Regions from separate parts of the Streptomyces sp. AA4 genome, predicted to be linked through region 1. Evidence: riboswitches for the same ligand, from Rfam matches in the RefSeq annotation. Region 1 holds a riboswitch; each other region holds the start of a gene.

Region 1 (5,453 bases):
CAGCTCGATTGTCTGCACCTGCCAACAGTTCGCCGGTCCCGGAGGGCCCATCGGTGCCCGACGCGGCTGGTACGCCGTTGTTGCGGCCACCAGACCGCACCGCCCGATTGTCCGCACTCGCCGACAACCCAGCCCCACCGGAAAATCAGCTGACCGCCGGAAAACTGGTCCGCAGCTGGCTGCCCGAACACACCGAACACCGCCTGACCCGTCGCTGGCTCCCCGGCTCAACCGGCCTGCCCGGCTTCCTGGGCCGGAGAGGAATGATCTTCGCCCTCGCTTTGCTGGCAACTGCCGCCGTCATCGCCGGAGGGCTGGCAATCTTCGGCCGCTCACCCGCGGCTGAGATCGCCCCGCCCCTCCCGACCGCTCGCGCGCAAGTGCCGCACGCGTCGAAAGCCAACGAGAACCTGGTAATCAGCGTGGTCGGCCACGTGCGTTCGCCCGGCCTCGTCACGGTGCCGTCAGGTTCGCGCGTCGCCGACGCCCTGCGCGCAGCCGGTGGCGCCAACCCAGGCGTCGACCTGACGACACTCAACCTCGCCCGCAAACTCACCGACGGCGAGCAACTGGCAGTCGGTGTCCCAGCCGCCCAAGCGGCACCGGTCGGCTCAAGCGCGGCGGCCAGCAAGATCGACCTGAACTCCGCGACCGCCGAACAACTCGACAGCCTCCCGGGCGTCGGCGAGGTCACCGCCCGGCGCATCACCGACTGGCGCACCCAACACGGCGGATTTTCGAGCGTCGAACAACTCCGCGACGTCGACGGCATCGGTGAGAGCAAATTCGAAAAGCTGCGCGAGCAGGTGACCGTCAGATGAAGCTGGAAACCGAAGAAAAGTCGCGGCGGGACCACGATTTCCGTCTCGTCCCCGCTGCCGTCGCCGGATGGGCGGCCACGCTCGCCGGACTGCAACTCGGCTGGTGGGTCGCGACCGCGATCGGAGCAGTAGCAGCGATCGGTGCCGTGGTCCTGCTAGCGCGCGGCCGCGCCAGATACCTCGGTGCCGGGGGAGCCCTCCTACTCGTAGGGCTCGTTGCCGCAGTGCCCACCGCTTTGCGCATCCACGACGCAGCAGCCGACCCGTTGGCAGCCGCAGCCACGCATGCCGTAACAGCGACGCTGCGAGTCGAGATCAGCGAACGTCCACGCCCGATTCACCAAGCTGGCTACGCCGATCAGCAGGCAGGCACTCGCTCAGTGGCGATTCCGGCACAGGTCACCAGGGCCACAGTGGACGGTCAGCCGGTCGCATCGACCGGCCGGGTCCTGTTGCTGGCCCCAGTCACCGGATGGAGCGGCCTGCTGCCCGGCCAGGAAGTAACGACGTCCGGTCGCCTCATGCCCGCCCGCGGCGGCGAACTGACCGCCGCAGTCCTCTCCGTCCGTGCCGCGCCAGTCGATATCGGGCCAGCGCCATGGTGGCAGCGCGCCGCCTCGGCACTGCGGAACAGCCTGCACTCGCTCTGCGCGATCCTCCCGGAGGAACCAGCGGGACTCCTGCCCGGACTGGTGCTGGGCGACACGACTGCGTTGCCCCAACGGGTCGAAGCGGAATTCAAGGCCTCCGGACTCACCCATCTGATGGCGGTGAGCGGTGGGAACCTCGTCATCATCGGCGGAGCTGTTCTGCTGCTGTGCCGATTGGTCCGAGCGGGCCCGAGGTTTTCCGCGACGGCGGCCGGAGCCTGTCTGATGGGATTCCTCGTCCTGGTGGGCCCCGAACCGAGTGTGGTGCGAGCAGGCGTCATGGGCGGCATCGGGTTGCTCGCGCTGGCCCTCGGACGGCGTGGTTCAGCATTGCCCGCATTGGCCTTCGCGGTGTGTGTCCTGGTGGCATGGGATCCGACGATGGCGGGGAATTTCGGTTTCGCGCTCTCGGTTCTCGCGACGGCAGGACTCGTGCTACTCGCGCCGCGCTGGGCAGATTCGTTGGTACGAAAGGGAGTCCCACCTGGTTACGCCGAAGGCCTCGCGGTGCCGCTGGCCGCGTTCGTGGTCACCGCGCCAGTCATCGCCGGGATGGCGGGCACGGTCAGCCTCGTCTCGGTGGTCACCAATGTCCTTGCGGCACCGGTCGTCGCGCCGGTCACGGTGCTGGGAGTGCTGGCAACCGTCGTCGGACCGTGGTGGCCGGGTGCGGGTCACCTGCTGATTCATGCCGCAGAGCCGGAAGCCCAATGGCTGATCACCGTCGCGCGGCACGGAGCAAGGGCGCCGGGCGCGGCGCTGTCCTGGCCCGGCGGTTGGTGGGGCGGATTGTGCGCGGCTGCCTTGCTGGTCGTAGTCGTGGTGGCGGCGCGGTTTCGGCGGCTCCGGCTGCTGGTGGCGATCGGGCTGGTCCTCGTGCTGCTGACGGTCGTGCCGGCCAAAGTCCTGGCACCTGGCTGGCCGCCGGACGGCTGGGCGATGGTGGAATGCGATGTCGGGCAAGGAGATGCGGTCGTCCTGGCCACCGCCGAGCCCGGTCGCGCCGTGGTCGTCGACACCGGGCCGGAGCCGGGGCCGGTCGACGAATGCCTGCGGAGGCTGGGCGTCGAACGGGTGCCGTTGCTCGTGCTGAGCCACCTGCACGCGGATCACATCGGCGGTCTCGCCTCGGTATTCGACGGGCGAGCCGTCGGCGCGATCGCGGTCGGACCAGGGCGCGCGCCCGCGTGGGCGTGGCAGTCGGTCTCCGGCGAGGCGCGGCGTCGGGGTGTGCCGCTGGTGCAGTTGAGCGAAGGGCAGCGGCTGGAATGGCCGGGGCTGTCGCTGGACGTACTAGGTCCGCGCTACGCCACCACGCGGTCACCAGCGTTGCAGGACGGCACGATGATCAACAACAGTTCGGTCGTCCTGCGCGCGGACACCGGCGCCGGCCGGGTCCTGCTGACCGGAGACGTCGAACTTGCCGCACAGGCGGATCTGCTCGCCGAGGGCGTCGACCTGCGGGCTGACGTGTTGAAGGTGCCGCACCACGGTTCGAGGTATTCGCTGCCGCAGTTCCTCGCGGCGGTGCGGCCGCGCACGGCGCTGATCAGTGTCGGCGCGGGCAACGGATACGGGCATCCGAGCAAGTCCACAGTGGACGTTCTCGGGACGATGGGAGTGCTGGTCACCCGGACCGACGTCGACGGCGACACCGCCGTTGTGCCCGAGGGAAGCGGGCCGGCGGTCGCGCGCCGGGGCGAGCCGCGGGGTCCGCCGCGGTAGCGCGACGGACCCCGGGCCGGTGCGTCAGTAGCCGAGCGCCTTGGCGACGGCTTCGGCGGACGGCGGCACGGTGGCCTTCGGGCCGAGGTGGTTCTCGACCGCGTCGAGGGTCTTGAGGCCGTCGCCGGTGATGAGGAGGACGGTTTCGGCGTCCGGGTCGAGCTTGCCGGTTTCGACGAGCTTCTTCGCGGTCGCCACGGTGACGCCGCCGGCCGTCTCGGTGAAGATGCCTTCGGTGCGCGCGAGCAGCCGGATGCCTTCGACGACCTCTTCGTCGGTGACGTCCTCGATCGCGCCGCCGGTGCGGTTGACCACGTCGAGCACGTACGGGCCGTCGGCCGGGTTGCCGATCGCGAGCGAGCGGGCGATGGTGTCCGGCTTGACCGGCTGGACCACGTCGTGGCCGTTGCGGTACGCGGTGGAGACCGGCGAGCAGCCGGTGGCCTGCGCGCCGAACACCTTGTACGGGCTGGCGTCCACGAGGCCGAGCTGGCCGAGTTCGCGGAAACCCTTGTCCACCTTGGTGAGCTGGGAACCGGAGGCGATCGGGACGACGATCTGCTCGGGGATGCGCCAGCCGAGCTGCTCGGCGACCTCGTAGGCGAGCGTTTTCGAGCCCTCGGAGTAGTACGGGCGGACGTTGACGTTCACGAACGCCCACTTCGGGTGCTCGGCGGCCAGCTCGGTGGCGAGCCGGTTCACGTCGTCGTAGTTGCCGTCGACCGCGATCAGGTCGCCGTCGTAGACGGCGGTGGTGAGGATCTTCGCGCGCTCGAGGTTCTTCGGGATCAGCACGACCGACCGCCAGCCGGCGCGCGCCGCGGCGGCGGCGGTCGCGTTGGCCAGGTTGCCGGTCGAGGGACACGCGAGGACCTCGAAGCCGAACTCGCGGGCGGCCGCGAGCGCGACGGCGACCACGCGGTCCTTGAACGAGTGCGTCGGGTTGCCGGTGTCGTCCTTGACCCACAGGCTCTTGAGGCCGAGCTCCTTCGCGAGCCGGTCGGCGCGCACGAGCCGGGTACAGCCGGGTTCGGTGTTCGGAGTCTCCTCGACGGTCGAGGGGACAGGGAGGAGTTTCTTGTAACGCCAGATGTTGCGCGGGCCCGCCTCGATGTCCTCGCGGCGGACGCGGCCGAAGTCGTAGGCGACCTCGAGCGGCGAGAAGTCTTCGACGGAGACGAATTCCGGAGCGAGCGGCTGCCGGTGCCCTTCTTCCTTCGACACCAGTTCGACGGCCGGACCGAGGTCGATCGTCTTGTTGGCGGAGGTGGCGCTGAGGGCTGCAGTCATCGCGAGGTTCCTTTCCTCATCTGCCCCGCCGAAGCGGGCCGGAATTGGCACCGTGGTCGTCAGCTACCCCGCGATCGCGGGATGACAGGCTGCACGCCGGTTGCCGGGGCTTCGTCGGGCCGTTCCCTCTGCCCCTCTGGATGAGCGGTATTCGGTTGTCGGAGCGCCGCAGGGCGCGTCCTCGGCTACACCGTACGACATCCCGATCAGCTCGTGCCACGGAGGCGGGCCACATCACCGGAGCGGACGGCCCGGCGGCCGGGTGAGAAGATGGCCGGGTGACCACCGCACCCGCGCCGCTGCACCTCGTCACGGGCGAGGAAGAACTGCTCATCGAACGGGCTGTGCGAGCGTCCCTCGACGCGGCCAGGGCCGCGGACCCGACGGCGGACCTCACGCGGACGCGGGTGTCCGATCTCACACCGCCGGCGCTGGCCGAGCTGGTGAGCCCGTCGCTGTTCGCCGAGGGGCGCGTGATCGTGCTGGAGTCGGCCCAGGACATCTCGCAGGAGCTGTCCGACGCGGTCCTCGCGTACGTGAAGGCGCCGGCCGACGGCATCGTCCTCGTGGTCGTGCACAGCGGCGGCGGGCGGAGCAAGGCCGCCAAGGCGCTGCCGGGCGCGTTGAAAAAAGCGGGCGCGGAGATCACCGAATGCCCGAAGCTGACCAAGCCCGCCGAGCGCGAGGCGTTCGTCCGCAACGAGGTGCGCCGCGCGGGCGGCAAGATCGACGGCGCGGGCCTGATGGCGCTGCTCGACTCGGTCGGCTCGGACCTGCGCGAACTGTCCTCGGCGGCGACCCAGCTGGTCGCCGACACCGGGGGAGTCGTCGACGAGCAGGCGGTCCGCCGCTACCACACCGGACGCGCCGACGTGACCGGCTTCGCGGTCGCGGAGAAGGCCGTCGCGGGCGACCGGGCCGCTGCGATGGAGTCGCTGCAGTGGGCGATGCAGCTGGGCGTCCCGCA
Region 2 (5,453 bases), 1.6 Mb from region 1:
TGTCCAGCAACGGCTTCACACCGTAGGACTTGCTCACCGATTCCAGGTTGACCAGGTTGGCCATCCGGATCCTTTCCACTGTGGACTATTGAGGCAAAGTTTCAGGCGTGCACGCGCGGCGGCGCGTTGCGCGGCGCGTCGTCGCCGCCGACCACCCGGGCGCCGGGCACCGGGCCGTGCGCGACCCGCACCGTCCGGCACACTCCCGCGCCGGACAGCTCCGCGGCCACCTCGACCGCGGTTTCCGCGTCGGAGCACAGGAACGCGCACGTCGGCCCCGAGCCGGACACGCATCCGGCCAGCGCGCCGGCGTTCACCCCGGCGCGCAGCGTGCGGCGCAGACCGGGCCGCAGCGACACCGCGGCCGCCTGCAAGTCATTGCCGAGCAACAGGGCGAGTTGGCGAGGATCTCCCGACGCCAGCGCCTCCACGACCGGCGTGTGCGACCCGATCCGCGGCGGTTTGCCATCGGCGCGCAACCGGTCGAGTTCGCCGAACACCTTCGGCGTGGACAAGCCTTCCTCGTCGAAGGCCAGCACCCAATGGAACGTGTGCCGCCCGAGCACTGGCACGAGCTGCTCGCCGCGCCCGGTGCCGAGCGCGGTGCCGCCGTACAGCGCGAAGGGCACGTCGCTGCCCAGACGGCCGGCGATGGTGGCCAGCTCGTCGCGGGTGACGTCGAGCTTCCACAGCGACGAGAGCCCGACGAGCGCCGCCGCCGCGTCCGCGCTCCCGCCCGCCATGCCGCCGGCCACCGGAATGCCCTTGCGCAGCACGATTCGCACCTTCGGCGCATCCGCGTCCGGCCGTCCGGCGTAGGCGGCCAGCTCGCGCGCCGCGCGCCAGGCGAGGTTGGCGCCGTCGGTGGGCACCGTGCGCTCCCCCTCGCCGTAGACCTCGAGCCCGGGTTCGTCGGCGGCCGCGACGGTCACCTCGTCGGTGAGCGAAAGCGCCTGGAAGACGGTGACCAGCTCGTGGAACCCGTCCGCCCGCAGGTCGCCGACGGCCAGGTGCAGGTTGACCTTGGCCGGGACCCGGACGGTGACTGGTGGTGGAACGACGGCGAGCACCCGTCCAGCCTACGTGGCTGCCGCGCGCCAGGTCCCGCCAGGAGAAAACGTCGGCACGGAAGTTCCCCCAGTCGTCGTCCCGAGGTGGCCAGGCGGGCTAATGTGGAACTACTTGGTAACTGGACGCGTACCGGCAGTCAACCTCCGGATTCGCCGACGGGAGAAGGACAAACCCGATCTGCTCCTGGTCACCGCCGAGCAGGCAGCGGCCGGGTTTCGGCCACCGGCACGATCCTGGCGGAGTTGACGCGCGGCAGTGCCGCGACGGTCGCGCTCGCCGCCGAGGCGCTGCCCGCCGCGTTCCCGTGGGCGCGGTATCTGTCGAAGGAAGAGCTGCACGCGTTCGTCGGCGAATTGGTCGAGACCTCGGAGCGGGCCGAATCGCTCGGCAATCCGGTGCCCTTCGCCGCCCTCGTGGCGAAGTGGAAGCAGACCGCCGAGGCGCACGCGGATCCGGAGCTAGCGGAGATTCTTCGCCGGAACGACCACAATGGACAACCTTCAGGACAGCTGTCCTAGAACTTCGCCCAGGTGTCCTGATTCCCGGGGCGAGGTGTCCCGCGGACGCGGCGAGGGCCGCCCCGCCGAAAGGGGACGGCCCTCGAAAACCGCTTGGGCAAAGGGAAACTCAGGCGGCGACGACGCTCTGCGGACCGCGGGCCGGCTGGCTCACGTGCGCGCCCCGGTCGGAGATCCAGGACAGCGCGGCGTCGGCCCGCTCGCCGCGGACGCCGAGGCGGAACCGGGCGATCGGGGTGTCCCCGATGCGGGTGAGACCGCCGCCGATGGTGGCGAGCTCCACGTCAAAGCGGCTGGCCGCCTCGGGCAGCAGGGCGCCCACCGACGCGAAACCGATCAGGACGACGTCGACCGCGCGGTCGTACTTCGCGGACTGGGCGCGCGAGGTCTCGATCGACGGCAGCACCGCCTGCGCGGTCCAGCTGTCCGGCGTCGAGATCAGGTCGAGCACCGTGCCGCGTTCGACGATCGCACCGTTGTCGAGCACCGCGACGTCGTCGCAGACCCGGCGGACGACGTCCGCGTCCGGCGTGGTGACGACGACCGTCACACCCAGCTCGGCCCGCGCCCGGTCGAGCACGGCGAGCACCGCGCCGGCGTCCTCGGCCGCGATCCCGGCGGTCGGGTCGTCGGCGAGCAGCACCGCCGGTCCGGCGGCGAGCGCCTTCGCGACCGCGACCCGGCGGAGCTGGCCTTCGGTGAGTTCTTCGGGCTTCTGCGCGGCGCGCGGGGTGAGGCCGACGAGGTCGAGCAGCGAACCGACCCGGCTGCGCCGCTGCGGGCCGTCGACGCCGAGCTGCTCCAGCGGGCTGGCGATGTTGCCGGCGATGGTGCGCTCGGCGATCAGCTCGGGCTTGGTCCCGACGACACCCAGCTGGCGGCGGATCTCCCGCAGCCGCTTGCCGTCGAGCGTCGCGGTGTTGAGGCCGTCGAGGCGCACGACGCCGCGGTCGGGACGCTCCTGCAGCGCGATGCAGCGGGCGAGGGTCGACTTGCCGGAACCGGACGGACCCACGATCCCGAACAGGGAACCGGCTTGCACGTCAACACTCACGTCGCGCAGCGCGGCGACACGATTTCCGTGGAAGGGAAAGGACTTGGACACGTTTTCGACAGTGATCACGAAAGGGCTCCAGGCAAACGAGGCGCAGCGCCGTTTCCGGGCGCGCCAGGCGTCATCGAATTACCGTCCACTGTGGACGGCGCAAGAAAACTGCGGAAAAAACGATCAGGCGATGACCATGGAGCGTCGACACGCACATACCGAGCGGCGACCTTCGTCGACTACGCGCCGGCGGGTCAGCAGGAGCGGGCGGGTGACCCTCTTCATCGAAAACAGCCTCCATCGGTCCTGGCGGTAGCACCTGCCCTGCGGAGGGTGGTTGCTGCGACTTCGGCGAGCCAGGTCTCTCAGTCGCTCGGGATGGACGCTTTCGAGTAAAGCCGATCCCATTGGCTGAACGCAAGCGCGTTGGTGCAGATCACACGTCTGGTGGTGCCCGCATGCCGGGACCCGGCGTCCAGGACCCGGAAACCCGGAAGCTCGGTCGCCGAACAGTGCCTCGACCTGCGAAACGCGCGCGGCGGAGCCCGGCGGCGAACAAGTTCGTTCCACTGTGGACGATCAAGGAGCTTTGTGGAACAAGAGTTTTCTCGTTGTCAAGTGGGGGTCGCTCGCGGGCCGCGTGGCCCGGACAATCGGGTTCGCAGCGGGGCCGAGATAGGTCAGGGAAGCGAAGCACCTTCGGGCGGGGCCGCTGAACAATGCGGGGTGTGGAGCAAGCAAGCTCCCCCGAATGCCGAGCCGCTCGTCACAGGTGGCGGGCGGTTTCCGGGGTCCAGGCACGATCACCGAGCGTAGCTCTACGACGACGAATGACCCACAATCAGCGACGACCCAAGATCACCGGACAACGCAGCGAAACTAATGGGCTCCATCCGGAATACCCGTGGTGGCACCGCCGTTGGACGTCGCAAGGCGCACACCGTGGGAGGGGGTCACTTTGCGGCAGCCGCGATCCGCGCGAACGCGTGCACGTCCAGCTGCTCCCCGCGCGTCTTCGGATCGATCCCCGCCTCGGCGAGCAGCTCGCCGGCCCGCTCGGCGGAACCCGCCCATCCGGCCAGCGCGGCCCGCAAAGTCTTGCGCCGCTGCGAGAACGCAGCGTCGACCACCGCGAACAACCGCGCGCGATCCACTCCGGCGACCGGGTCGGTCCGGGTGAACGAGACCAGCGCGGAATCGACGTTCGGCACCGGCCAGAACACCGCGCGCGGCACGGCGGCGACCTTGCGCGCCGGGCCGTACCAAGCGAGTTTCACGCTCGGCACGCCGTAAGTCCGGCTGCCCGGTCCGGCGGCCATCCGGTCGGCGACCTCGGTCTGGACCATGACCAGCCCGCTGCGCAGCGACGGCAGCTCGGCCAGCAGGTGCAGCACCACCGGCACCGCGACGTTGTACGGCAGGTTCGCCACGATCGACACCGGCTCGGCCGGGAGGTCGGCCGCCCGCACCCGCAGCGCGTCCGCGCCGACGACGGTCAGCCGGTCCGCTGCCTCGGGCGCGCGCTCGGCGACCGTGCGCGGCAGGCGGGCGGCCAGCACCGGGTCGATCTCCACGGCGACGACCTGAGCGCCCGCGGCGAGCAGGCCGAGCGTCAGCGACCCGAGACCGGGCCCGACCTCCAGCACGACGTCCCCCGGCCGCACGCCGCCGAGTTCGACGATGCGGCGGACCGTGTTGGGGTCGTGCACGAAGTTCTGCCCGAGCTTCTTCGTGGGCCGGACGTCGAGTTCGTCGGCCAGCCCGCGGATTTCGGCGGGCCCCAGCAGTTCCACCACCGGACGAGCCTACCCAGCGCTGCCGGGGCGGACGAAAACAGGCGGCCGGGAGCACGAGGCTCCCGGCCGCCCGCCGGTAGATCAGGGAGTGCTCAGGCCTTGTAGCCGCAGCCCCAGGCGCTGTAGCCGCCGCGCGCGTCGCGCACCTTCTCGGCGATCGCGATCTGCTGCTCGCGGGTGGCCTTGTCGGCCGTCGGGGCGTACTGCTGGCCGCCGTAGGCGTTCCAGGTCTGGCGGTCGAACTGGAGGCCGCCGTAGTAGCCGTTGCCGGTGTTGATCGACCAGTTGCCGCCCGATTCGCACTGCGCGATGCGGTCCCACGCGCCAGTGTCGCCGATGGCCGGGGCCGGCGGCTTCTTGGTGCCGACCTTGATGATCTTGGACTTGGCCTCGACGAGGACCTTCTCCGAGACCTGCTCGCGAGCGATCTCCTCGCCGTTCTTCTTCGTGACCTTGTAGGTCACCAGCTTCTTGCCCGGCGTGCCCGGGTCCTCGACGCTCTGCTGGCCCTGCAGCTGCGTCGGGTCGTCGACCTTCTGCACGTCGGGGTCGATGGTCTCTTCCTGGTTGACCATCGACACGCCCATGCGGCTGACGTGGACCTCGGCGCCGTTCTTGAGGCTGACGTCGAGTCCGCCCTCGATCGCGTCGTCCGGGCCGAGGTTCAGCTTCAGGTCGGAGACGAGCTCCTTGGTGGTCACCGCGTTGGTGTCCACCTGGCGGGGCGCGTTGGTGCCGTCGAAAAGCGTGATGTGCTTGAGGGTCTTGACCTGGACGGTCGAGCCCTCGAGCGGCAGTTCGCCGGACGACGGCATCGACGTCCACGCGCCCTGGGAAAGCATGCTGCCCATGCCGAGCTGGTTCATGGCCTCGCCGAGCGTGGTCGCGCGGACCCAGGAGGGCCGGGACACGCCGTCGACGACGAGGTTGAGCTGACGGCCGCGCTCGAGCTTGATGACGCCGCCGTCGCCGACCGCCGCCTGCGGGGAGGGCGAAAGCGCGTCGTGCTCGCCGACGGACAGG
Region 3 (5,453 bases), 490 kb from region 1:
ACGGCGGCCTCGCCAGGGACGGAGACGGTTTCGGCGGCCGCGGAGCCCAGCGACCCGGCGTCGGCGGCCCGGGCGTACCTGCTCGCCTTCGCCGGGAAGGACTCCGACGCCGCCAGCAAGGCCACCGACGCTCCGGCGGACGCCTCGTCCGCGCTGCAGGACGCGTGGTCGTCGCTCCAGCCCAAGGAGTTGACCGCCAAGCTCGGCGACGTCGGCGCGGCACAGGGCGACAAGGCCACTGCGGCCTACACGATCACCTGGAACCTCGGCCCCAGCCGCGTCTGGACGTACTCCGGCAGCCTCGGTCTCGTCCAGGCGCAGGGCAAGTGGCGCGTCCACTGGGCCCCGGCGGTGCTGCACCCCAAGCTGGAAGCGGGGCAGCGGCTGGCGATCGCCTCCTCGGACGTCCCGGCGGTGGTCGACCGCGACGGCAAGCCGCTCGTGGTCTCCGGCAGCGGCGGGCTGAAACCGGCTGACGACAAGGTGTTTCCGCTGCTCCGTTCGGCGCTCACCGGGCACGGCCAAGCGTCGCAAGCGTTCGCGGTCGAGCGTGTGGACGCGACGGGCAAGAGCCTGGAGACGCTGTTCGGAAACCCCGAAGGCGACCATAAACCGGCCGCTACCGGGCTCAGCGTCGCGACCCAGAACGCCGCGCAGGCGGCAGTCGACGGGTACCGCGGCAAGGCGGTCCTCGTCGCCATCCAGCCGTCCACCGGGGACTTGCTCGCGGTGGCGCAGAACGCCAACGTGACCAACGCGGCGTCGGCGTTCAGCGGCCAGTACGCGCCGGGGTCGACGTTCAAGATCGTCACCGCGACCGCGGCGCTGGAAGCCGGGCTCGTCACGCCGGATTCCACGGTGCCGTGCCCGCTGACCGACCGGATCGGCACCCGCACGCTGTCCAACGAGGGTTTCGACCTCGGCACGACCACCGTGCACCAGGCGTTCGCGAAGTCGTGCAACACCACGTTCGGCCGGCTCGCGTCGCAATTGCCCCCGGACGGGCTCGCGAAGGCGGCCACGCAGTTCGGCCTCAACGCCGACTTCGCGATCGAGGGCCTGTCCACCGAGATGGGCCGCGTCGACCCGGCGGCGAGCCCCGACGAGCAGGTCGAGGACGGCATCGGCCAGGGCAAGGTGCAGGTCAGCCCGATGGGGGCGGCGGTGATGGCGGCGACCGCGGCGTCCGGGCGCGCGGTCGTGCCGCGGCTGTGGGAGGACGGCACCAAGGTCAACACCGGCTACCACCCGCCGTCGGGCGCGGTGCTGTCGGCGTTGCGCGGGATGATGCGCGAGGTCGTCACCGGCGGCACGGCGACCGGCCTGGCACGCTCCGGCTCGGTGTTCGGCAAGACCGGCACCGCGCAGTTCGGCTCCGGCGCGGAAGCGCACGGCTGGTTCGTCGGCTACCGCGGCGACCTGGCGTTCGCGGTGTTCCTGGAAGGGGCCAACGACTCCAAACCGGCCGTGTCACTGGGCGCGAAGTTCCTCGACGCGCTGTAGCGCTCGTTTCGGCCGCGGCCGAAGTGTCCCCGCTCTACCGTAGGGACATGGAAACCGTCGCACTGGCCGAAGTCGCCGCCGTGCTCGCCGATCCGAGCCGCGCGACCATGTGCCTCGCCCTGCTGGACGGCCGTGCCTGGACGGTCGGCGAACTGGCCGCCGCGGCGCGGATCGCGGTCTCGACGGCCAGCGAACACGTCACGCGGCTGGCCGACGCCGGGTTCGTCGCCCGGGTGAAGCAGGGGCGGCACGCGTACGTGCGGCTCGCGAACCCGCGGGTCGCGGAGTTGATCGAGCATCTGGCGCAGCACGCCGAACTGAAACGGCCGTCCGGGCTGCGGACTTCGTTGCGGGTGCAGCGGTTGTCGTTCGCGCGCAGTTGTTACGACCATCTGGCCGGGACGCTCGGGGTCGCTTTGCGGGACGGGATGGTCGAACGGGGCCTGATCGACGTGTCGGACGGGCTCGCACTCACCGACGCCGGACGCGACGTGCTGGCCGGTCTCGGCGTGGCGGTGCCGGATCGGCCGCGGCGGCCGTTGCTGCGCGACTGTCTGGATTGGACAGAGCGGCGCGAGCATCTCGCCGGGGCGGTCCCGGCGGCGGTGCTGGAGCGGGCCGTCGAAGCGGGATGGCTGACGCGGGACCAGCAGCGCGCGATCCGGGTCCTGCCGGGCGCGCGGGGTCCGTTCGCCGCGCTCGGTGTCGATCTCGCGACGGTGAGTGCCGCCGAGGCTTCGTAACACACCTGCGCGGTCCCCCCGCACCGGTGGTGCGCGCTCGGGAACCGGACACTGCCTCACTATTCTGGACGCCTGCGGGCGACCGGGAGGGAGGCGGAGCGGTGGACGAGCTTCCCATGGTGCTGGGCGTCGGAGCGCTGGTTCTGGTCGTCTCGGTCGTCGCCGTGCGGGTGTCCATCCGGCTCGGATTCCCGTCGCTGCTGCTGTATCTCGGGATCGGCGTCGTGCTCGGCGAGGCCGGATTCGGCATCCGCTTCGACAATCCGGCGCTCACCCAGTCCCTCGGGCTCGCCGCGCTCGTCCTGATCCTCACCGAGGGCGGGCTCACCACGCGCTGGTCCGCGGTGAAACCCTCGCTGGGGCCCGGAATCCTGCTGTCCACAGTGGCCGTGGTGATCAGCATCGCGGTCACCGGCGCGGCCTTGCACTGGCTGCTCGGCCTCGACTGGCGGCTGGCCCTGCTGTGGGGCGCGGTTCTGGCGTCCACCGACGCCGCGGCGGTGTTCTCCGTGCTGCGCACGGCCGGGGTCGGCAAACGGCTCGTCGGCTCGCTGGAACTGGAATCCGGCATCAACGACGCGCCCGCCTACATCGCGGTCGTCGTGCTCGCGTCCGGAGAGGCGATCGACTGGTCGCTGCCGCTGCTGGTGGTCTACGAACTGCTCACCGGCCTCGCGCTCGGGCTCGCGTTCGGCTGGCTGGGCGCGCAGGCATTGCGCCGGGCCGCGCTCCCGGCGACCGGCCTGTACCCGCTCGCGACGGTCGCGGTGTGCGTGCTCGCGTACTCCTCGGGACAGCTGGCGCACGCGTCCGGGCTGCTCGCCACCTACGTCGCCGGCCTGGTGCTGGGCAACTCCAAGCTGCCGCACCGCTCGGACACCCTGTCGTTCGCCGAAGGGCTCGGCTGGCTCGCGCAGATCGGGCTGTTCGTGCTGCTCGGCCTCTTCGCGTCGCCGACCCGGCTGCTCGAAACGCTCATCCCGGGCCTGGTCGCGGGCGCGGTGGTGCTGCTGCTCGCGCGGCCGCTCTCGGTCGTCCTGTCGCTGCTGCCGTTCCGGTTGCCGTGGCGGGAAGTGACGTTCCTGTCCTGGGCCGGGCTGCGCGGCGCGGTGCCGATCGTGCTCGCGATGATCCCGCTGTCCGAAGGCGTGCCGGGCGCGCAACGGCTCGTGGACGCGGTTTTCGTGCTCGTCATCGTGCTCACCCTGCTGCAGGGCGCGACGCTCAGCCCGCTCGCGCGGATCCTCGGGCTGGCGAAGGCGACGCAAGCGCACGAGATCGAGGTCGACTCCGCCCCGCTCGACGAACTCGGCGCGGAACTGCTGCAGGTGCGCATCCAGAAGGGGTCGAAACTGCACGGCGTGTACCTGTCGGAGCTGCGGCTGCCCGCCGGCGCGACGGTCAGCCTCGTGGTGCGCGGCGGGACGGGCTTCACCCCGCAGAAAACGAGCCGCTTGCAGGTCGAGGACCAGCTTCTGGTGGTCACGACCGCCGCCGACCGCGACGCGACCGAACGGCGCATCCGGGCCGTGGACCGCGCCGGCCGCCTCGCGCGCTGGCACGGGGAATCCGGGGCCTGATTCTTCCGTCCTTTGTGGACTGTATCTGTGACTGCCGTCTCAGATCACGAGACGGGGCTGGTTTCGCCCGCGGGTGGTCCGCTATCTTCGGTTCCAGGTCATGAGTGCCAGCGCGAAGCCCCGGCTTGCTGGCCGGCAACCCTCCTACCGCGGTGGGGTGCCCCGGGTGAGGACCAGGCCGGTCGCGCAGTGCGGCGGGCAAGCGCGGGCCCCTCGCCGGGGGTCCCCCGGAACGCCGAGGAGGCGCCGTCATGACTCTCGCACTCGACCGGTCCACGGAAACTGTTTCTGCTGTTCCCGCTGTCGCTGGTGCCGCGTTGCGGGTCCCGCTGGTCACCGGCGGCGACATCGGCTACGCGAACCTCGACCACGCGGCCAGCGCGCCCTGTCTGGACGCGGTGCGCACGGCGGTCGACGAGTTCCTTCCCTGGTACGCCAGCGTGCATCGCGGCGCGGGCTTCGCTTCGCAGGTCTCGACGCGGCTGTACGAGCGGACCCGGGACGTGCTGCGCCGGTTCGTGGACGCCCGCAGCGGCGACTCGGTGATCTTCACCCGCAACACCACTGACGCGTTCAACCTGCTGGCGAAAGCGTTGCCGCGCAAGACTTCTGTGGTCGTGTTCGACAGCGAGCACCACGCCGCGCTGCTGCCGTGGCGGGGTCCGAACGTCCGGCGCGTGCAGCTGCCGCGAACCCGGCTCGCCGCGGTGTCCGTTGTGGACGAAGCCCTCGCGGAATGCCCGCAGGGGCCCCGGCTGGTGGTGGTCGCCGGAGCGTCCAACGTGACCGGCGAGCTGCTGCCGGTCGCGGAAATCGCCGCGGTGGCCCGGAAACACGGTGCCCGGGTCGCGCTCGACGCCGCTCAGCTCGCGCCGCATCGGCGAATTTCGTTGCGGGAGCTGGATGTCGACTACGTCGCGCTGTCCGGGCACAAGCTGTACGCGCCGTTTGGGGCGGGAGCGCTGATCGGCCGCAGCGACTGGCTGCGGGCCGCTGAGCCGTACCTGGCTGGTGGCGGCGCGACGAAACTGGTGACCGAGGAAGCCGTCGTGTGGAACAGCGGTGAGGAACGACACGAGGCCGGTTCGCCGAATACCGTTGGCGTGTATGCGCTTGGAGTGGCTTGCGAACAGCTGGCGGCGCATTGGGACGCGGTTGGTGCGCATGAGGCCGCGCTGCTGGAGCGGCTGCGCAAGGGCCTCGAGAGCCTGCCCGGATTCGCCGAGCTGCGGTTCTTCGACGCGCCGGTGGACCGGGTCGGCACGGTGAGTTTCGTAGTCGACGGATTCGAACCCGGCTGGCTGGCGGCGGTGCTGTCGGCGGAGTACGGAATCGGCGTGCGGGACGGCGCGTTCTGCGCCCACGTGGCCGCCCGGAGGCTGATCCGAGAAGCCGGAAGCGAAGGCCAGCAGGCGGTTCGGGTCAGCCTCGGTCTGGGGAGCACCGAGGAACACGTGGACCGGTTGGTGCTGGCCCTGCGCCAGATCGTGGCCCGCGGGGCCCGGTGGGAGTACGCGAAGGTGGACGGCCGGTGGGCGCCGGTGGGGGACACTCGGGAGCTGCCCGGTTTCTGCGCTTGACGGTGCAGTGTTTATCGCGCTCCCGCGTCGTGGTCGAGTTGGTTCTT

The links. A riboswitch is a leader RNA that binds a small molecule or an ion and turns the genes downstream of it on or off. The one in region 1 is predicted to bind S-adenosylmethionine.
Region 2: another riboswitch for S-adenosylmethionine. It lies ahead of SSMG_RS33425 (methionine ABC transporter ATP-binding protein); the one in region 1 lies ahead of thrC (threonine synthase).
Region 3: another riboswitch for S-adenosylmethionine. It lies ahead of SSMG_RS24185 (aminotransferase class V-fold PLP-dependent enzyme); the one in region 1 lies ahead of thrC (threonine synthase).

The regions. Positions count from the first base shown of each region.
Region 1 is NZ_GG657746.1:5,775,538-5,780,990, reverse strand. Features, by position in the region: gene SSMG_RS26430 (ComEA family DNA-binding protein) at 54-821, shown strand; gene SSMG_RS26425 (ComEC/Rec2 family competence protein) at 818-3,196, shown strand; gene thrC (threonine synthase) at 3,221-4,486, opposite strand; SAM riboswitch class I at 4,500-4,633, opposite strand; gene holA (DNA polymerase III subunit delta) at 4,765-5,453, shown strand, end outside.
Region 2 is NZ_GG657746.1:7,351,063-7,356,515, forward strand. Features, by position in the region: gene SSMG_RS33410 (ABC-F family ATP-binding cassette domain-containing protein) at 1-64, opposite strand, end outside; gene SSMG_RS33415 (4-(cytidine 5'-diphospho)-2-C-methyl-D-erythritol kinase) at 102-1,070, opposite strand; gene SSMG_RS33420 (hypothetical protein) at 1,314-1,589, shown strand; gene SSMG_RS33425 (methionine ABC transporter ATP-binding protein) at 1,699-2,712, opposite strand; SAM riboswitch class I at 2,929-3,019, opposite strand; gene rsmA (16S rRNA (adenine(1518)-N(6)/adenine(1519)-N(6))-dimethyltransferase RsmA) at 3,588-4,430, opposite strand; gene SSMG_RS33435 (resuscitation-promoting factor) at 4,523-5,453, opposite strand, start outside.
Region 3 is NZ_GG657746.1:5,280,771-5,286,223, reverse strand. Features, by position in the region: gene SSMG_RS24200 (penicillin-binding transpeptidase domain-containing protein) at 1-1,503, shown strand, start outside; gene SSMG_RS24195 (helix-turn-helix transcriptional regulator) at 1,551-2,246, shown strand; gene SSMG_RS24190 (potassium/proton antiporter) at 2,348-3,826, shown strand; SAM riboswitch class IV at 3,923-4,037, shown strand; gene SSMG_RS24185 (aminotransferase class V-fold PLP-dependent enzyme) at 4,078-5,406, shown strand; gene SSMG_RS24180 (hypothetical protein) at 5,418-5,453, opposite strand, start outside.